DNA from 3 places in the Streptomyces sp. NPDC053673 genome. Region 3 is predicted to be linked to each of the others. Evidence: riboswitches for the same ligand, from Rfam matches in the RefSeq annotation. Region 3 holds a riboswitch; each other region holds the start of a gene.

Region 1 (5,699 bases), on a different contig from region 3:
GCCAGGTCCGCCTGGGCGTGCGCCCGTACGTAGTTGACGTCGGCGGGCTCGTCGAGCGAGGCGGCGAGCCGTACGGCGTCGTCCAGCAGGCCGATGACGTGCGGGAACGCGTCCCGGAAGAAGCCGGAGATACGCAGAGTGACGTCGATGCGCGGGCGGCCCAGTTCCTCGGCCGGGACGGGCTCCAGGCCGGTGACGCGGCGGGACGCCTCGTCCCAGACGGGGCGGATGCCGAGCAGCGCGAGGGCCTCGGCGACATCGTCGCCGGCGGTGCGCATCGCGCTCGTACCCCACAGGGACAGGCCGACGGAGGTGGGCCACTCGCCGTTGTCGGTGCGGTAGCGCGTGAGCAGCGACTCGGCGAGAGCCTGGCCGGTCTCCCAGGCGAGTCGGGACGGCACGGCCTTGGGGTCGACCGAGTAGAAGTTGCGGCCGGTCGGCAGGACGTTGACGAGGCCGCGCAGCGGCGAACCGGACGGTCCTGCCGGGACGAAGCCGCCGTTCAGCGCGTGGACGGCGTGGTCGAGCTCGTCGGTGGTGGCGGCGAGGCGCGGGACGACCTGACGGGCGGCGAAGTCGAGGATGTCGGCGACGGCCTGTCCATACCCCCCCGACGCGGAGGTCACGGAGGCGACGGCGGCCGGGTCCCAGTCGGCCTCCTCCATCGCCTCGACCAGCGCGCGGGCCGCGGCCTCCGCCTCGTCGGCGGTGGTGCGGGTGGCGGCGGACTCGTCGAGGCCGAGGGCTTCACGCAGTCCGGGCAGGGCGGTCGTACCGCCCCAGATCTGCCGGGCGCGGAGGATGGACAGAACGAGATTGACGCGCTCGGGTCCGGTCGGCGCACCGCCGAGCACATGCAGACCGTCGCGGATCTGGGCGTCCTTGACCTCGCAGAGCCAGCCGTCGACGTGGAGCAGGAAGTCGTCGAAGCCGTCGTCGTCGGGCCGGTCGTCCAGCCCCAGGTCGTGGTCGAGCTTCGCGGCCTGGATCAGGGTCCAGATCTGGGCGCGGATGGCAGGGAGCTTCGCCGGGTCCATCGACGAGATCTGCGCGTACTCGTCGAGCAGCTGCTCCAGGCGCGCGATGTCGCCGTAGGAGTCGGCGCGGGTCATCGGCGGGACGAGATGGTCGATGAGGGTGGCGTGCACGCGGCGCTTGGCCTGGGTGCCCTCACCCGGGTCGTTGACCAGGAACGGGTAGACGAGCGGCAGGTCGCCGAGCGCCGCGTCGGGGGCACAGGCGGCGGACAGGCCCGCGTTCTTGCCGGGCAGCCACTCCAGGTTGCCGTGCTTGCCGAGGTGGATCATCGCGTCGGCGCCGAAACCGCCGTCGTCCTGCCGGGCCGCGATCCAGCGGTAGGCGGCGAGGTAGTGGTGCGAGGGCGGCAGATCGGGGTCGTGGTAGATCGCGATCGGGTTCTCGCCGAAGCCGCGCGGCGGCTGGATGACGACGAGGAGATTGCCGCGGCGCAGGGCGGCCAGCACGATGTCGCCCTCGGGATTGCGGGAGCGGTCCAGGAACATCTCGCCGGGCGCCGGGCCCCAGTGCTCCTCGACGTGCTCGCGCAGTTCCTGCGGCAGGGTCGCGTACCAGCGCTTGTAGTCGGCGGCCGGGATACGGACCGGATTGCGGGCGAGCTGCTCCTCGGTGAGCCAGTCCTGGTCGTGGCCGCCCGCCTCGATGAGCGCGTAGATCAGCTCGTCGCCGTCGCCGGACGCGAGGCCGGGGATCTCCTCCGTACCGAAGTCGTAGCCCTCCGCCCGGAGCCGGCGCAGCAGCGAGACCGCGGAGGCGGGGGTGTCGAGGCCGACGGCGTTGCCGATGCGGGAGTGCTTCGTCGGGTACGCGGACAGGACGAGGGCGAGCCGCTTCTCGGCGTTCGGGATGTGGCGCAGACGGGCGTGGCGTACGGCGATCCCGGCGACGCGGGCGGCGCGCTCGGGGTCGGGGACATAGGCCGGGAGGCCGTCCTCGTCGATCTCCTTGAAGGAGAACGGGACGGTGATGAGGCGGCCGTCGAACTCCGGGACCGCGACCTGGCTGGCGGCGTCCAACGGGGACAGGCCCTCGTCGTTCTCCTCCCAGCTGCTGCGCGACCCGGTCAGGCACAGCGCCTGCAGGACGGGCACGTCGAGCGCGGCGAGCGCGCCCGCGTCCCAGGACTCGTCGTCACCGCCGGCCTGTGCCTCGGCGGGCCTGGTGCCGCCGGCGGCGAGGACGGTCGTGACGATGGCGTCGGCGCCGCGGAGCTGTTCGAGGAGCTCCGGCTCGGGGGCGCGCAGCGATGCCACGTAGAGGGGGAGGGCCCGGCCGCCCGCGTCCTCGACGGCGTCGCAGAGGGCACCGACGAAGGCGGTGTTCCCGCTCATGTGGTGGGCGCGGTAGTAGAGCACGGCGATGGTGGGGCCGGTGGGGCCGGTGGTGCTCTTCGCCTCACGGTCCAGGTGGCCCCAGGTCGGCGCCGGGGCCGGGGGCTCGAAGCCATGACCGGTGAGCAGGACCGTGTCCGACAGGAAACGGGCGAGCTGCTCCAGATTGTCCGGACCGCCGTGCGCGAGGTAGGCGTGCGCCTCGGCGGCGATCCCGACCGGGACGGTGGAGGCCTCCATCAGCTGGGCGTCGGGGGCCTGTTCGCCGGTGAGGACGACCACGGGCCGGTCCTGGGCCAGCAGCTGGTCCAGACCCTCCTGCCAGGCGCGGATACCGCCGAGGAGCCGTACGACGACGAGGTCGGTGCCGTCGAGGAGCGCCGGCAGCTCGTCGAGCGGGAGCCGGGAGGGATTGGCCAAGCGGTACGCCACCGGGCCGTCGTTGCCGTCGGCCGCGCGGGCGCTGAGCAGGTCGGTGTCAGAAGTCGACAGCAGCAGGATCGTCGCGTGCGTCATCGCGTGCGCAGGCCTTCCTCGGGGTGTCCGCGCCCCGGGTGGTCGTAGGACGGCGGGAGTTCCTGACTCGCCGGGTCCCGAGGGCCCGGCTCACAGTGGCGGGACCGCGCCGGATTCTCACCGGGCTTCCTCCCCAGGGCCCTGGGACCCCTTGCCTTTCTGCATAGTAGAGGCTGGCCCTTGCCGACAGGGCGGCCACCTGGAATGACGTAGGTATGCTCGCCGCCATGCCGCCCACACCGCCAACACCCCCGGACCGGGACGAACCCCGCATTCGGGACCGGGGAGACGCATGCCCGGGCGCGCTGCGGCTGCACGCGGCGGACGACGGGCAGCTGGCCCGACTCCGGTTGCCCGCAGGCGTCTTGACGCCTCGTCAGGTCGAAGCCCTGGCCGATGCTGCGGAGCGGCTCGGTGACGGGGCGCTGAGCATCACCTCCCGTGGGAACGCGGAACTGCGCGGCCTCGGCGAGGGGTGCGGGGCGCAGCTCGCGGGAGTGCTCCGGGAGGCCGGACTGTTGCCCTCGGACACGCACGAGCGGGTACGCAACGTGCTGGCCTCACCGCTCGCCGGACTCGACGGACTCGGTTACGGCGACGTCCAGTTGTGGGCGCGCGAACTGGACGTGCTGCTGTGCGCGAGCGACGGGGCGGCCGGGCTGTCCGGGCGGTTCCTGTTCGCCCTGGACGACGGGCGCGGGGACGTGGCGGGCCTCGGTGCGGATGTGACCTTGCTCGCAGAGACGGGCGGCTCGGCGCTCGTACGCGTCGGGGACCAGGCGTTTCGCATCCGCGCTGCCGATGCCCCGCGCGCGGCCCTCGCCGCCGCGGAAGCCTTCCTCGCGGCGGCGGTCGCGGCGGGCACGGGGGCGTGGCGGGTGCGGGAGCTGCCCGGTGGGCAGGACATTGCCGTGGGGGCGCATCTGGAACGGGCGGGCGTCGCCGCGGAAGCTTTCCCCGCTCCGCCCCTTCCCGGCTGTGTCGATGTGCGGCTCCGCCACGTGGGGAGCAAGCCCCCGGACCCCCGTACGGCCTTCGGCCGTGAGGCGGAACCCGTGCCCGGGGTCGTAGAAGGGCCCGGCGGCTGGGCCCTCTCCGTCGCCGCCCCGCTCGGACGGCTCACCGTCGCGCAGGTCCGCGCGCTGCTCCCCGCGCCCGCGGACGAGGTACGGCTCACGCCGTGGCGCGGAGTCGTCGTGCCCGGGTTCGCCGACCGCGCGGCGGCCGAGGCGCGGCTCGCGCAGCTCGGCGAGGCCGGGCTGATCACCGGCGCCGACTCCCCCTGGTACGGCGTCGGCGCCTGCACCGGCCGGCCCGGATGCGCCAAGTCGCTGGCCGACGTGCGGACCGACGCGGCACCCGGCCGGGGCGGCCTGCCCGTGTACTGGTCCGGCTGCGAGCGGCGGTGCGGACATCCGCACGGGGAGTACGTGGACGTCCTGGCCACGGCGGACGGCACGTACCGGGTGACCGTGCTCGGCGCCGGCGTACCGGTCGGCGGGCCGACCGACGTACCGACAGACCGGGGGCTGGCCGACGCTGTCGCGGTGGCACGGGCCACGCCCCTCCCGACGACCGTCCCGACGACCGCCACGAAGACCGTCACGAGATGAGCGAGAGCACAGTGTTCGACTACGAGAAGGACGGCGCGGAGATCTACCGCCAGTCCTTTGCCACGATCCGCGCCGAGGCCGATCTCGCCGCGCTGCCCGCCGACGTCAGCCAGGTCGCCGTGCGGATGATCCACGCCTGCGGCATGACCGACCTCGTCCGCGATCTCGCCTACTCGCCCGGCGTGGTGGCCCGCGCACGCGCGGCCCTACGTGCCGGCGCACCCATCCTCTGCGACGCCCAGATGGTCGCCAGCGGTGTCACCCGCAAGCGGCTGCCCGCGGACAACGACGTGATATGCACGCTCTCCGACCCGTCCGTGCCCGCGCTCGCCGCCGAACTCGGTACGACGCGCAGCGCGGCCGCGCTGGAGCTGTGGCGCGACCGTCTCGACGGCGCGGTCGTCGCCGTGGGTAACGCGCCCACCGCGCTCTTCCGGCTCCTGGAGATGATCGAGGAGGGCGCGCCCCGCCCGGCCGCCGTCATCGGCGTGCCGGTCGGATTCATCGGCGCGGCCGAGTCCAAGGACGCGCTCGCCGTGCACGGTTCGGGCCTGGAGCACCTGGTGGTGCGCGGGCGGCGCGGCGGCAGCGCCATGGCCGCGGCAGCGATCAACGCGATAGCGAGTGAGGCGGAGTGAGCGACGTGACCGGGAAGCTCTACGGCGTCGGGCTGGGGCCCGGCGATCCGTCGTTGATGACCCTGCGCGCGGTGGAGGTCATCGCCGAGGCGGACGTCGTGGCGTACCACAGCGCCAGGCACGGCCGTTCCATCGCGCGCTCGATCGTGGCGAAGCACCTGCGCTCCGACCACATCGAAGAGCGGCTGATGTACCCGGTCACGGTCGAGACCACCGATCACCCCGGCGGCTACCGCGGCGCGCTCAACGACTTCTACGAGGAGGCCGCGGAGCGGCTCGCGGCGCATCTCGACGCGGGGCGGACCGTGGCCGTGCTCGCGGAGGGCGACCCGCTCTTCTACGGCTCGTACCAGCACATGCACAAGCGGCTGGCCCACCGGTACCCGACCGAGGTGATCCCCGGGGTCACGTCGGTCAGCGCGGCCGCGGCCCGGCTCGGACAGCCGCTCGTGGAGGCCGAGGAGGTGCTGACGATCATCCCGGGCACGCTGCCCGAGGAGGAGCTGACGGCCCGTCTCGCCTCGACCGACTCCGCGGTGGTGATGAAGCTGGGGCGGACCTTC
Region 2 (5,699 bases), on a different contig from region 3:
GCCGGGTCGGTGGACACGGGGGAGGACCGCCGCAACGAACTGCAGGCGGCCGTCGACGCCGAGATCGGCAGTCTGGAGGGCCTGCGCCGTGTGTTCGCCGACACGGGCAAGGTGCTCGACGTCGGCCGGGAGCTCGCCCGGTCGGTCCCGCTGACGGTTCTCGGCCTGCGGATCTCCTCGTCGCTCGCGGAGTACTTCGCGTACGGGGCGAGGCGGATCCATCCGGACGTGCGTCTGGTCTCGCGCGGGGGGAGCGTGGCCTACGACGCGCTGCTGCAGTCCCGGGAGGCGGGCGGCACGTGGGTGCTGGCGTTCGCGATGCCGCGGCACGCCAAGGAGACGCTGGCGGCGATGCGGGCCGCACGCAGTGCGGGCCTGCGCACCGCACTGATCACGGACCTGACGATGGGGCCACTGGTCGACGAGGCCGATGTCGCGTTCACGGCCGCCACCGGATCACGTCTGGTCTTCGACTCGTACGCGGCGCCGGGGGTGCTGTCGGCGGCCATCCTCCAGGCCATGGCCGATGCCGATCCCGAGCGTACGCAGATGCGTCTCGAGCAGTACGAGCAGGCCGCTGAGCAGCACGATTTCTTCCTGGAGGACTGACGCCGGCGGGGCCGGGCGGCGGTCTTGCGGAAGGGACTTTCACACCCAGAGGTGCATGAATTTTTTCATGCCCTTGCTTACTTGGCAGTAAATATATTTACTTCAGGTGGCACTGCGGACGACACTCCTCCTCGTCGGCCCCACGGTGTTCTGTTAGGGCAGCCTCTCCCCTTGGCTGCCCCCCGGCGGCCCCGGTCAACCCCTGGGCCGGGGCCGCCGGCAAGACGGCCGGTCTGCTGCATGCAGGCCACCCGCACCCGCGCATCACCTTCCGGAATGTGAACAGTGATGTCCGCGCACCCACGTACCCCCTACGCTGACCGTGCAGCTGGTACGCCCTGTCAGCCGGACAGGAGCGTCGTAAGAGGGAACCCGGTGGGAATCCGGGACTGCCCCGCAGCGGTGAGCGGGAACGACCGCCGTCATACGCACTGGGCCCGGCCGGGTCTGGGAAGCGACGGCCAGTAGATGTCCGCCGGGAAACCGGCAGACGTGCCCGCGAGTCCGAAGACCTGCCCGTTGCCCGCCCGCGACGTACGCGTGCGGAGATCCCGGTGACCTCGAGGGCGGGTCGGCGCACACACCAGGCGGAACGGGCAACACCCGGCCGCCCGGTCGCCGTTCCTTCGCGCCCTCGACCCGTCCCGGGGTCGTATCGGAGACACGCTCGCGAAGGAGAGTTCCGTGACCAGCAAGTCCGCAGCCACGGGAGCACGGGCCACCGTGTACGGCTACCCCCGGCAGGGCCGGAACCGGGAACTGAAGAAGGCGATCGAGGGCTACTGGAAGGGCCGCGTCACCGCGGACGCCCTCCGGGACACCGCCGCGGACCTGCGCCGCACCCACTGGCGGCAGCTCGCAGAGGCCGGTGTCCACGAGATGCCGACCGGTGACTTCTCGTACTACGACCACGTCCTGGACACCAGCGTGATGGTCGGCGCGATCCCCGCCCGCCACCGTGCCGCCGTCGAGGCAGACGCCCTGGACGGCTATTTCGCGATGGCACGCGGCACCCAGGACGCGGCGCCGCTGGAGATGACCAAGTGGTTCGACACCAACTACCACTACCTCGTCCCCGAGCTCGGCCCCGGCACCGTGTTCTCCGCCGATCCGGCCAGGCAGGTCGCCGAGTTCAGGGAGGCGCTCGCACTCGGCCACCGCGCCCGCCCCGTGCTCGTCGGCCCGGTCACGTACCTGCTGCTGGCCAAGCCCGCTCCCGGCGTCGACGACGGCTTCGAGCCGCTGACACTGCTGGACCGGCTGCTGCCGGTGTACGCCGAGGTACTCGCCGATCTGCGGGCCGCCGGGGCCGAGTGGGTGCAGCTGGACGAGCCCGCCCTCGTCCAGGACCGCACCCCCGCCGAACTGGACGCCGCCGCCCGCGCCTACCGCGCCCTCGGCGGCCTCAGCGACCGGCCCAGGCTGCTGGTCGCCTCCTACTTCGACCGGCTCGGCGAAGCACTGCCGGTCCTGGCCAAGGCTCCCGTCGACGGTCTCGCCCTCGATTTCACCGGCCCGGCCGCCGCGAACCTCGGCGAACTCGCCGCGGCCGGCGGGCTGCCCGGCAAGCGCCTGGTCGCCGGAGTCGTCGACGGCCGCAACGTATGGATCAACGACCTCTCGGCCTCGCTCGCCACCCTGGGTACCCTGCTCGGTCTCGCCGACCGGGTCGATGTGTCCGCCTCCTGCTCGCTTCTGCATGTGCCGCTGGACAGCACCGTCGAGCACGACATCGATCCACAGATCGCCCGCTGGCTCGCCTTCGCCCGCCAGAAGACCGCCGAGATCGTCACCCTGGCCCGTGGTCTCGCGCAGGGCACGGACACGATCGCGGCGGAGCTGGCCGCGAACCGGGCCGATCTGGCTTCCCGTGCGGGCTCGGCGATCACCCGCGACCCGGCGGTGCGCGCCCGGGCGGCAGCTGTCACCGACGCGGACGGCCGCCGCGCGCAGCCGTATCCGGAGCGGGCCGCCGCCCAGCGCGCCCACCTCGCGCTGCCGCTGCTGCCGACGACCACCATCGGATCGTTCCCCCAGACCGGCGAACTGCGCACCGCCCGTGCCGATCTGCGCGCCGGGCGTATCGACACCGCCGGCTACGAGGAGCGCATCGAGGCCGAGATCCGCGAGGTCATCTCCTTCCAGGAGAAGGCCGGAATCGACGTCCTGGTGCACGGTGAGCCCGAACGCAACGACATGGTGCAGTACTTCGCCGAGCGGCTCACCGGCTACATCGCCACCCGGCACGGCTGGGTCCAGTCGTACGGCACCCGCTGCGTCCGCCCGCCGATCCTCGCCGGCGACATCTCCCGCCCCGAACCGATGACCCTGCGCTGGACCCGCTTCGCGCAGTCACTCACCGACCGACCGGTCAAGGGCATGCTCACCGGCCCGGTCACCATGCTCGCCTGGTCCTTCGTCCGCGACGACCAGCCGCTCGGGGACACCGCACGCCAGGTCGCCCTCGCCCTGCGGGACGAGGTCGACGACCTCGAAGCGGCGGGAACCTCCGTCATCCAGGTCGACGAACCCGCCCTGCGCGAGACGCTGCCGCTGCGCGCCGCGGACCGGGCCCGCTATCTCACATGGGCGACCGAGGCGTTCCGCCTCACCACCAGCGGGGTGCGCCCGGACACCCAGATCCACACCCATATGTGCTACGCCGAGTTCGGTGACATCCTCCAGGCCATCGACGACCTCGACGCCGATGTCATCAGCCTGGAGGCCGCCCGCTCCCATATGCAGGTCGCCGGTGAACTCGCCATCGCCGGCTATCCGCGCGAGGTCGGCCCCGGTGTGTACGACATCCACTCGCCACGCGTCCCTGGCGCCGCCGACGCGGGGGCCCTGCTCCGCAAGGGACTCGAGGCCATCCCGGCGGAGCGGCTGTGGGTCAATCCCGACTGCGGCCTCAAGACCCGCGGCTGGCCGGAGACCCGGGCGTCACTCGACAACCTCGTCGCAGCGGCCCGTGAGATCCGGACGGACCTCTCCGCACCGGCATCCTGAGCCCACTCCGTGCCGGGGCCGGGCACCGATGTGCGTGCCCGGCCCGGCACACCCCCGACCAGCGCCGGAGTGGGACCGCTCGGCGAGGCGGTCACGCAGCAACTCTGTACGTACGCAGCGACACCCGGCGCGGCGAGGCCGCCCAGGTGCCCGGCTGCCCGGGACAGCGGATGAGGCTGGCTCCGGGGTGCCCGGGCCCACTAGTGCCGCGACCGGGCAAAGCTTGCCGGGAGGGGCACTAGCTTTCGTCGGGACCATCCGGTACTCGCGGCCCGGGGATTCCTCCCCGGGCGGCGGTCGACCCCTGTGGGAAGGCGAACGATGAGCGAGAACCCTGCGGTGCGGATCGAGCGCGAGGGCCCCGTGCTCACGGTGATCCTCAGCCGCCCCGAGGTCCGTAACGCCGTCGACGGCCCGACCGCCGCCCGACTCGCCGAGGCCTTCCGTGAATTCGACGCCGACCCTGACGCGGCCGTCGCCGTGCTGTGGGGCGAGGGCGGTACCTTCTGCGCCGGCGCCGATCTCAAGGCCATCGGCACGCCACGCGGAAACAAGGTCCTCGCCGACGGTGACGGGCCGATGGGCCCCACCCGGATGCGGCTCGGCAAGCCCGTCATCGCGGCGGTCTCCGGCCACGCGGTGGCCGGTGGCCTGGAACTGGCGATCTGGTGCGACCTGCGGGTCGTGGAGGAGGACGCCGTCTTCGGGGTGTTCTGCCGCCGCTGGGGCGTTCCGCTCGTGGACGGCGGCACCGTACGGCTGCCGCGCCTGATCGGGGAGAGCCGGGCCATGGACATGATCCTCACGGGCCGCCCCGTCCCGGCCCCGGAGGCGTACGGCATGGGGCTCGCCAACCGGCTCGTACCGGTCGGCGACGCCCGCCGGGCGGCGGAGCAACTCGCCCGGGAGATCGCGGCGTTCCCTCAGCTGTGCCTGCGCCACGACAGACTTTCCGCCCGCGAGCAGCACGGCCTGAGCGAGCCGGTCGCCCTGGCCGCCGAGTACCGGCACGGCATGGTGCCGCTGACCGCGGGGGAGACCCAGTCGGGCGCCGACCGGTTCGCGGGTGGCGCGGGCCGTCACGGGAGCTTCGCGGACTGAACCGCGGAGCCTGCCCATGCCCCGGCCCGCGGCTCCGCCCCCGGCCCGGCGGCGGACCGGGCATGTGGCCGGGGGCATCGGGACCGGCTGTGGTTCAGGCCTTCGCGGCCTTCGCGGCCTTCCTGGCGGAGTCGAGGTGGGCGAAGACGACGACGTTGTCCTTGTAGTCCTTGGTCTTCAGGTCGAATTCGCCACCGCACGTGATCAGGCGCAGCTGCGCCGACGGGGTGTCGTTGTAGACGCGCTCATTGGGGAAGCGCGCCTTGCTGAACATCTCCACCGAGTCGACTTTGAACGTCGCGACCTGCCCGTCCTTGCGGGTGATGTCGATATGGTTTCCGGGCTTCAGCGCACTCAGCCCCACGAACACGGCCGGGCCGGTCTTGGTGTCGACATGGCCCGCGACGATGGAGGTGCCGCGTTCACCGGGTGTGGCACCCGCCTCGAACCAGCCCGCCAGATTCTTGTTGTTGGGTGGCGGCGGGTTGAGCTGTCCGGACGGGCCGATCTTCAGAGGGGTGAAGGGCGCGTTGACGGAGATCGCCGGGATGGAGATCCGAGTCGGGGCGGAACGGGTCAGCACCAGCCCGGTGGTGGCCTGGGGGGAGCCGGCCTTGTGGGTGGTGGGCGCGGGGGCGGCGGCCGCAGGAAGGGGTCGCGGTCTGTTCTCCCCGATGGAGTCGAAGGAGTTGTGGAGGAGCAGAGCGCCGAGCGCGACCGCCGCGGCGGGCCACAACAGGCTGCGGCTGACGGAACGGGAGGAGGACGGTTGCCCGGGCGTCTTCGGATCGGGCGGCTGCTGGGCGGTCATGGGAAGTGCCTTTCGTGTACCCGGAGGGGAGCGGCGTGAGCGAGCGGCGGATCGGGGCCGTGGCGGCGGAAACGTAATCGCCGCGGCCGCCGTCCGAGGGGGACGGCGGCCGCGACAGCGCAGCGAACTGCTAGTGGTGCGGCCTCATCAGGCAGAGGTCCCGGACTTG
Region 3 (5,699 bases):
GGTCTCTTCGGCTTGCGGATGCGACTGGCGGGCCGAGTCCAGCTTGAAGCCGTCCGGCGCGTGGTTCACGCACATCCCGGAGCCGATGCACACGCCCCGGTCGACCTCGACATGCCAGCGGTCACCCATCAGATCTCGCTCCCGCCCGCCGCGTCAGCGGCAGATGTATACGTCGACGGCAAATGGATCATTTTGTGCTCAAGGTACGCGCCGAAGCCCTCAGGACCGAACTCCCGCCCAAGTCCGGAGTTCTTGTATCCACCGAATGGCCCGAGCATGTCGAGGCTGAACGTGTTGACGTTGTACGTCCCCGTCCTGATCCGCCGCGCGAAGTCGATGCCGTGTTCGACGTCTGCCGTCCACACGCTGCCGCTGAGCCCGTAGTCGGAGTCGTTGGCGATCTTCGCGGCCTCGCTCTCCTCCCCGTAGGGCAGCAGACAGATGACCGGTCCGAAGATCTCCTCGCGAGCGATGCGCATGGAGTTGTCGACGCCTCCGAAGAGGGTCGGCTCGACGTACCAGCCGCGGTCGAGACCCGCCGGACGGCCGCCGCCGGTGAGGATCTTGGCGCCTTCCTCCTGGCCGATCCTGATGTAGTCGAGGGACCGCTGCCGCTGCCGCTCCGCCACGAGCGGGCCGACCTGGGTCGCCGGGTCCAGCGGATCACCGGTCACCAGCGCTCCGGCCGCCGCGGCGAAGGCGTCGGCGAACTCGTCGTAGCGGGACCGCGGCACGAGGATGCGGGTCTGGGCCACGCAGGCCTGCCCGTTGTTCATCCAGGCCGCCGGCACGATGCCCTGAACGGTCGCGTCGAGGTCGGCGTCCGGCAGGATCACGGCCGCGGACTTGCCACCCAGCTCCAGCGTGACGTGGGTGAGATTGCGAGCGGCGACCTCCATCACGCGCTTGCCCGCGGCAACCGAGCCCGTGAACGACACCTTGTCGACGCCCGGATGCCCGACGAGGTACTCACTGACCTCACGGCCCGCGGGGAGGATCGACAGCACACCGTCCGGCAGCCCGGCCTCGCGGGCGATGTCGGCCAGGATGTACGCGTCGAGCGGCGTTTCCGGCGACGGCTTGAGGACGACCGTGCAGCCGGCGAGCAGCGCGGGCGCGAGCTTCGCCGCGGCGACGAACTGCGGGACGTTCCACGGTACGACGGCCGCGACGACCCCGACGGGCTCGCGCCGCACGAGGATGGGCCCGAGGACGCCGGCGCGCTGCTCCTCGTGGGTGAAGTCGCGGGCGACGGTGATGGCGGCATCCCAGACCATCATCGCGCCGAGCGCCTGCGCCAGGACGCTCCAGGAGTACGGTGAGCCGTTCTGCGAGCTGATCGAGCGGGCGATCTCCTCGTGCCGTACGGCGATCGCGTCCTTGATGCGGCCGACGATCTCGATCCGCTCGGCGAGCGTCGTCCGCGGCCAGGGCCCGTCGTCGAACGCGGCACGGGCCGCGGCGACCGCTCGGTCCACATCCGCCCGCGACGCATGCGGGACGCGGCCGATGACGTGCTCGGTGTGAGGTGAGATCACCTCGATGGTGTCCGTGCCGAGGGGATCGACCAACTCCCCGCCGATGAACAGTTTTCCGTGCTCGACCAGCTCGGTCATGACGTCCGCCTCCCACACACCGGGGATCTGCCGGAGATCTGCCGGAGACCTGCCGGACGATCAGCCGGAGATCTACTGGGGATCTTCTGACACTGTTTCAGAACTGATACCAGTTCCAGTTCAAGTAAGCCAGGCCACGGAGGAGGGCCGATGGGCCCATCAGTCATCGGCGTCGAGACTGTCGTCGTGCAGCTTCCGCCAGAGCCGGGCCGGGGATTCCAGCAAACTCTCCCGGACCGTTCTGACGGTCCATCAGTTCTCGTTATAGTGAGCAATGCCCCTGCCGCCTCCGGAGATTCGAGGACGCATGCCACAGGTGATCCAGCACGGCGGAGGCGTCTGGTCCCTCCAGGTCCCCATCCCGGACAACCCGCTCGGCCACACCCTGGTCCATGTCCTCGACACCGGCCGCGGCCCCGTCCTCATCGACACCGGCTGGGACGATCCGGCCTCCTGGACGGCCCTCACCGAGGGCCTGTCCGCCATCGGCACCTCGGTGGCCGACGTCCACGGCGTCGTCATCACCCACCACCACCCCGACCACCACGGACTGTCCGGTCAGGTGCGCGAGGCGTCCGGCGCCTGGATCGCGATGCACGCGGCCGACACCGCCGTCGTACGCCGCACCCGGGAGGCACAGCCCGGCGCCTGGCTCGACTACCTGGCCGACAAGCTCGCCGCCGTCGGCGCCCCCGAGGAGCATCTCGCCCCGCTGCGCGCGGCGCGCGCCGAAGGCCGGACTCGCACCCTGCCCGGGCTCCGGGCCGCCCTGCCCGACCGGGAGATCGTTCCCGGGGAGCTGGTCGACCTGGCCGGCCGTCGGCTGCGCGCGATATGGACGCCCGGCCACACCCCCGGGCACGTCTGTCTGCACCTGGAGGAGGAGCATCCGGCGAACCTCCCCGGCGTCGGACGGCTCTTCTCCGGCGACCACCTGCTGCCGGGGATCACCCCGCACATCGGCCTCTACGAAGACCCCGGCGACTCCACCGTCACCGACCCGCTCGGCGACTACCTCGACTCCCTGGAGCGTGTGGGCCGCCTCGGCGTCGCCGAGGTCCTCCCGGCGCACCAGCACGCCTTCACCAACGCCCCCGCACGAGTCCGTGAGCTGCTGGCCCACCACGAGGAGCGGCTCGGCGGACTGCTGGAACTCCTCGCCGCGCCGCTCACTCCGTGGCAGCTTGCCGAGCGTATGGAGTGGAACCGCCCCTGGGAGCAGATCCCCTACGGCTCACGGAACATCGCGGTCTCGGAGGCGGAGGCCCATGTGCGCCGCCTGGTGAAGCTGGGGCGGGCGGAGGCGGTGGCGGGCAGTGATCCGGTGGCGTACGTGGTGGCTCGCTGACGCCCGTCCCCGTCGGCCCGGGTGGCGGCATTCCGGCGGGCGCTTCCGCGCGGGCCCGTCAGCGTGCACGTCATGGCGGTCATTGCGTCGACGACCCATGTCGACCGCCCCGGACCGCGACACCATGTCGACGGGCCCGGACCGCGGGGCAGACCGCGACCCCGAACCGCGACCCGGACCACCGGGACAGACCGCACGCCCGGCCGTGCGCCCGGCCGCTAGCCCGCCCGCCCATGGCGCCGACCGTCCCGGGGGCCCGGAATACGGACCGGTAGAGTGTGCGAGTCGTCATCACACCGTACGGGGGGAAGCCGGTGCAAATCCGGCACTGACCCGCAACCGTGAGCCGCCGTCGCAGGCGGTGAGTCGGAATGCCTCGTACCGGAGTGACCGGCTCGCGCCATCGGGACCGCCCGGTGGCCGGCACCGTCGAGGTATACGGCGCCGGAGCCTGGTGCCTCAGCGTGCCTGTGCCCGGCTCCCGACAGGAGAGGCACAGTCCGCCATGACCGTTCGCCGCAGCGCAGCAGCACTCGCCGCCGCTTCCGCCGTGCTCTGCGTGGCCGGTGCCCCGGCCGCGACGGCCGCGCCCACCCCTTCTCCCTCGCCCACGATCCCGGCCGGGCTGTACGGCACGAAGGACCCGACGTACGACGGTGTCTGGCGGCAGTCGCTGGCGCTGCTCGCGCAGGACGTCATGCGGACCGTGCCCGCCGCGAAGTCCGTCGACTGGCTGACCGGGCAGCAGTGCGCGAACGGCGGCTTCGCCTCGTACCGCGCGGATGTCAGCAAGCCGTGCGACGCGAAGACGATGCTGGACACCAACGCAACGGCGGCCGCGGTGCAGTCCCTGCGCGCCCTCGGCGGGCACCAGGACGCCGTCAACAAGGGCCTCGAGTGGCTGAAGTCCGTGCAGAACGCCGACGGCGGCTGGAGCTACAACCCGGGCATGCCGTCCGACGCCAACTCCACGTCGATCGTGATCGGCGCCTTCGCCGCTGCGCAGGCCAAGCCGGGCGACGTGAAGTCGAAGGACGGCAGGACCCCCTACGACGCACTCGTCTCCTTCGCGATCCCGTGTGCCGACGCGACGGGCGGCGGGGCGTTCGCGTACCAGCCGGACAAGGCGGGCAAGCTGCTCGCGAACGGCGACGCCACGGCGGCGGCGGTGCTCGGCGGACTGGGCCGCGGCATGATCGTCGGCGGCCCGAGGCCGGACGGTGAGCCGAAGTGCGCCACCCCGGCCAGGGCGACTCCGGAGCAGGCCGCACGCAACGGCGCCGCGTACCTCACGAAGGCGCTGGCGAAGACCGGGCACCTGGACTCGCCGCCGCTGCCCGGCGCGACCGACCCGGCCCCGCTGCCGGACTTCGGCAACACCGCGGACGCGGTGCTCGCCCTGTCCGCCGCCGGGCACAGTGACAAGGCGGCCGGTGCGGTGGCCTGGCTGGAGAAGAACTCCGCCGCCTGGGCGAAGGACGCCGGACCTGCCGCGTACGCGCAGCTCATCCTCGCCGCGCACGCGTCCGGTGCCGACCCGCGCGACTTCGGCGGTGCCGACCTGGTCGAGCAGCTGAACGCGACCGGCCCCGCGCCCACAGCCACGGACACTGCCACGCCCCAGCCGCGCGAGGGCGACTCCGACGACGAGACGGACAAGGGCGGCGACAGCGCCGGTATCTGGTGGATCGTCGGCGCGGGTGTCGCGGCCGGCGCGGGCATCGGCTTTCTGATCAGCGGTCGCCGGAAGAACCAGCAGCAGTGATGCCGGGGGCGACCGACCGCACTCGCCCCCGCACCCGCGCCCGCGGTGCGCGGTGGTACGGGATACGCGCAGGGGTGGGCGCGGTCGTGCCTGCACGACTGACCGCGCTCGTCCTCTCCCTCGGCGTCGCGCTCACCGTGTTGGGCGGCGCGGGGTCTGCGCAGGCGGCGGGCTACCGGTACTGGTCGTTCTGGCAGTCCGACGGCGGGGCCTGGGCGTACGCCACCCAGGGCCCGGCCACGGCCCGGCCGGCCGATGGCACGGTGGACGGCTTCCGCTTCTCCGTCAGCGCGGACTCCCAGGACTCGGCCGAGCCCCGGACCGCGCCCGGCTTCGCCGAGCTGTGCGCGGGTACCCCCGCGAAGGCCGGCACCAAACGCGTCGGCGTGGTCGTCGACTTCGGCACCCCCGCCGACGCGCCGGGGGGCGAGACGCCGCCCGCCCCCCGCACCGGCTGTGCGCAGGTCCGTCCCGACGCCACCAGCGCGGAAGCCCTCGCCGCGGTGGCCGAGCCCCTGCGCTACAACACGGATGCGCTGCTGTGCGCGATCTCCGGCTACCCGAGGACGGGCTGCGGCGAACAGGTGTCGGGCGACGCCCCGTCGACGACAGCGTCCCCGCAGTCCTCCTCGCAGTCCTCCCCGGGGTCCGCCTCCGCGCCTGCCGAGGCGTCCAAGGCGACCGGCAGCGGCCCCTCGCTCGGCCTCCTCGCGGGCGTCGCCGCGGTCCTCGCGCTGGGCGTGGCGGCGTTCTGGCAGTCCCGCCGCCGCCGCGGATGACCCCGCCGAACCCCGGCCGCCGCGCCGGTACCGACCGCACACGTCAAGCCCGTCCGGCGGTTGAGGACGGACTCACCGGCCGCGTCCACGACGACGGCGCGTCTCCAGCCCGCCCGACGACGCCTGCGGACGGACACACCGGCCGCGCTCACGAGGACAGCGCGTTTCCGGCCCGTCCGGCGACGCCGGAG

Evidence for each region. Region 3 has a riboswitch for cobalamin ahead of ACZ6ZQ_RS23515 (prenyltransferase/squalene oxidase repeat-containing protein). Riboswitches for the same ligand answer to the same signal wherever they lie in the genome.
Region 1: another riboswitch for cobalamin. It lies ahead of cobN (cobaltochelatase subunit CobN); the one in region 3 lies ahead of ACZ6ZQ_RS23515 (prenyltransferase/squalene oxidase repeat-containing protein).
Region 2: another riboswitch for cobalamin. It lies ahead of metE (5-methyltetrahydropteroyltriglutamate--homocysteine S-methyltransferase); the one in region 3 lies ahead of ACZ6ZQ_RS23515 (prenyltransferase/squalene oxidase repeat-containing protein).

Annotation. Positions count from the first base shown of each region.
Region 1 covers NZ_JBVJKN010000058.1:19,267-24,965, forward strand. Annotated here, with positions in the region: gene cobN (cobaltochelatase subunit CobN) at 1-2,885, opposite strand, end outside; cobalamin riboswitch at 2,923-3,056, opposite strand; gene ACZ6ZQ_RS37355 (cobalamin biosynthesis protein CobG) at 3,101-4,498, shown strand; gene ACZ6ZQ_RS37360 (precorrin-8X methylmutase) at 4,495-5,136, shown strand; gene ACZ6ZQ_RS37365 (precorrin-2 C(20)-methyltransferase) at 5,142-5,699, shown strand, end outside.
Region 2 covers NZ_JBVJKN010000012.1:102,108-107,806, forward strand. Annotated here, with positions in the region: gene ACZ6ZQ_RS19140 (MurR/RpiR family transcriptional regulator) at 1-609, shown strand, start outside; cobalamin riboswitch at 922-1,143, shown strand; gene metE (5-methyltetrahydropteroyltriglutamate--homocysteine S-methyltransferase) at 1,294-3,618, shown strand; gene ACZ6ZQ_RS19150 (crotonase/enoyl-CoA hydratase family protein) at 3,940-4,719, shown strand; gene ACZ6ZQ_RS19155 (class F sortase) at 4,814-5,530, opposite strand; gene ACZ6ZQ_RS19160 (hypothetical protein) at 5,678-5,699, opposite strand, start outside.
Region 3 covers NZ_JBVJKN010000017.1:43,948-49,646, reverse strand. Annotated here, with positions in the region: gene ACZ6ZQ_RS23530 (ferredoxin) at 1-129, opposite strand, end outside; gene ACZ6ZQ_RS23525 (aldehyde dehydrogenase) at 129-1,616, opposite strand; gene ACZ6ZQ_RS23520 (MBL fold metallo-hydrolase) at 1,924-2,964, shown strand; cobalamin riboswitch at 3,230-3,377, shown strand; gene ACZ6ZQ_RS23515 (prenyltransferase/squalene oxidase repeat-containing protein) at 3,470-4,729, shown strand; gene ACZ6ZQ_RS23510 (SCO2322 family protein) at 4,816-5,508, shown strand.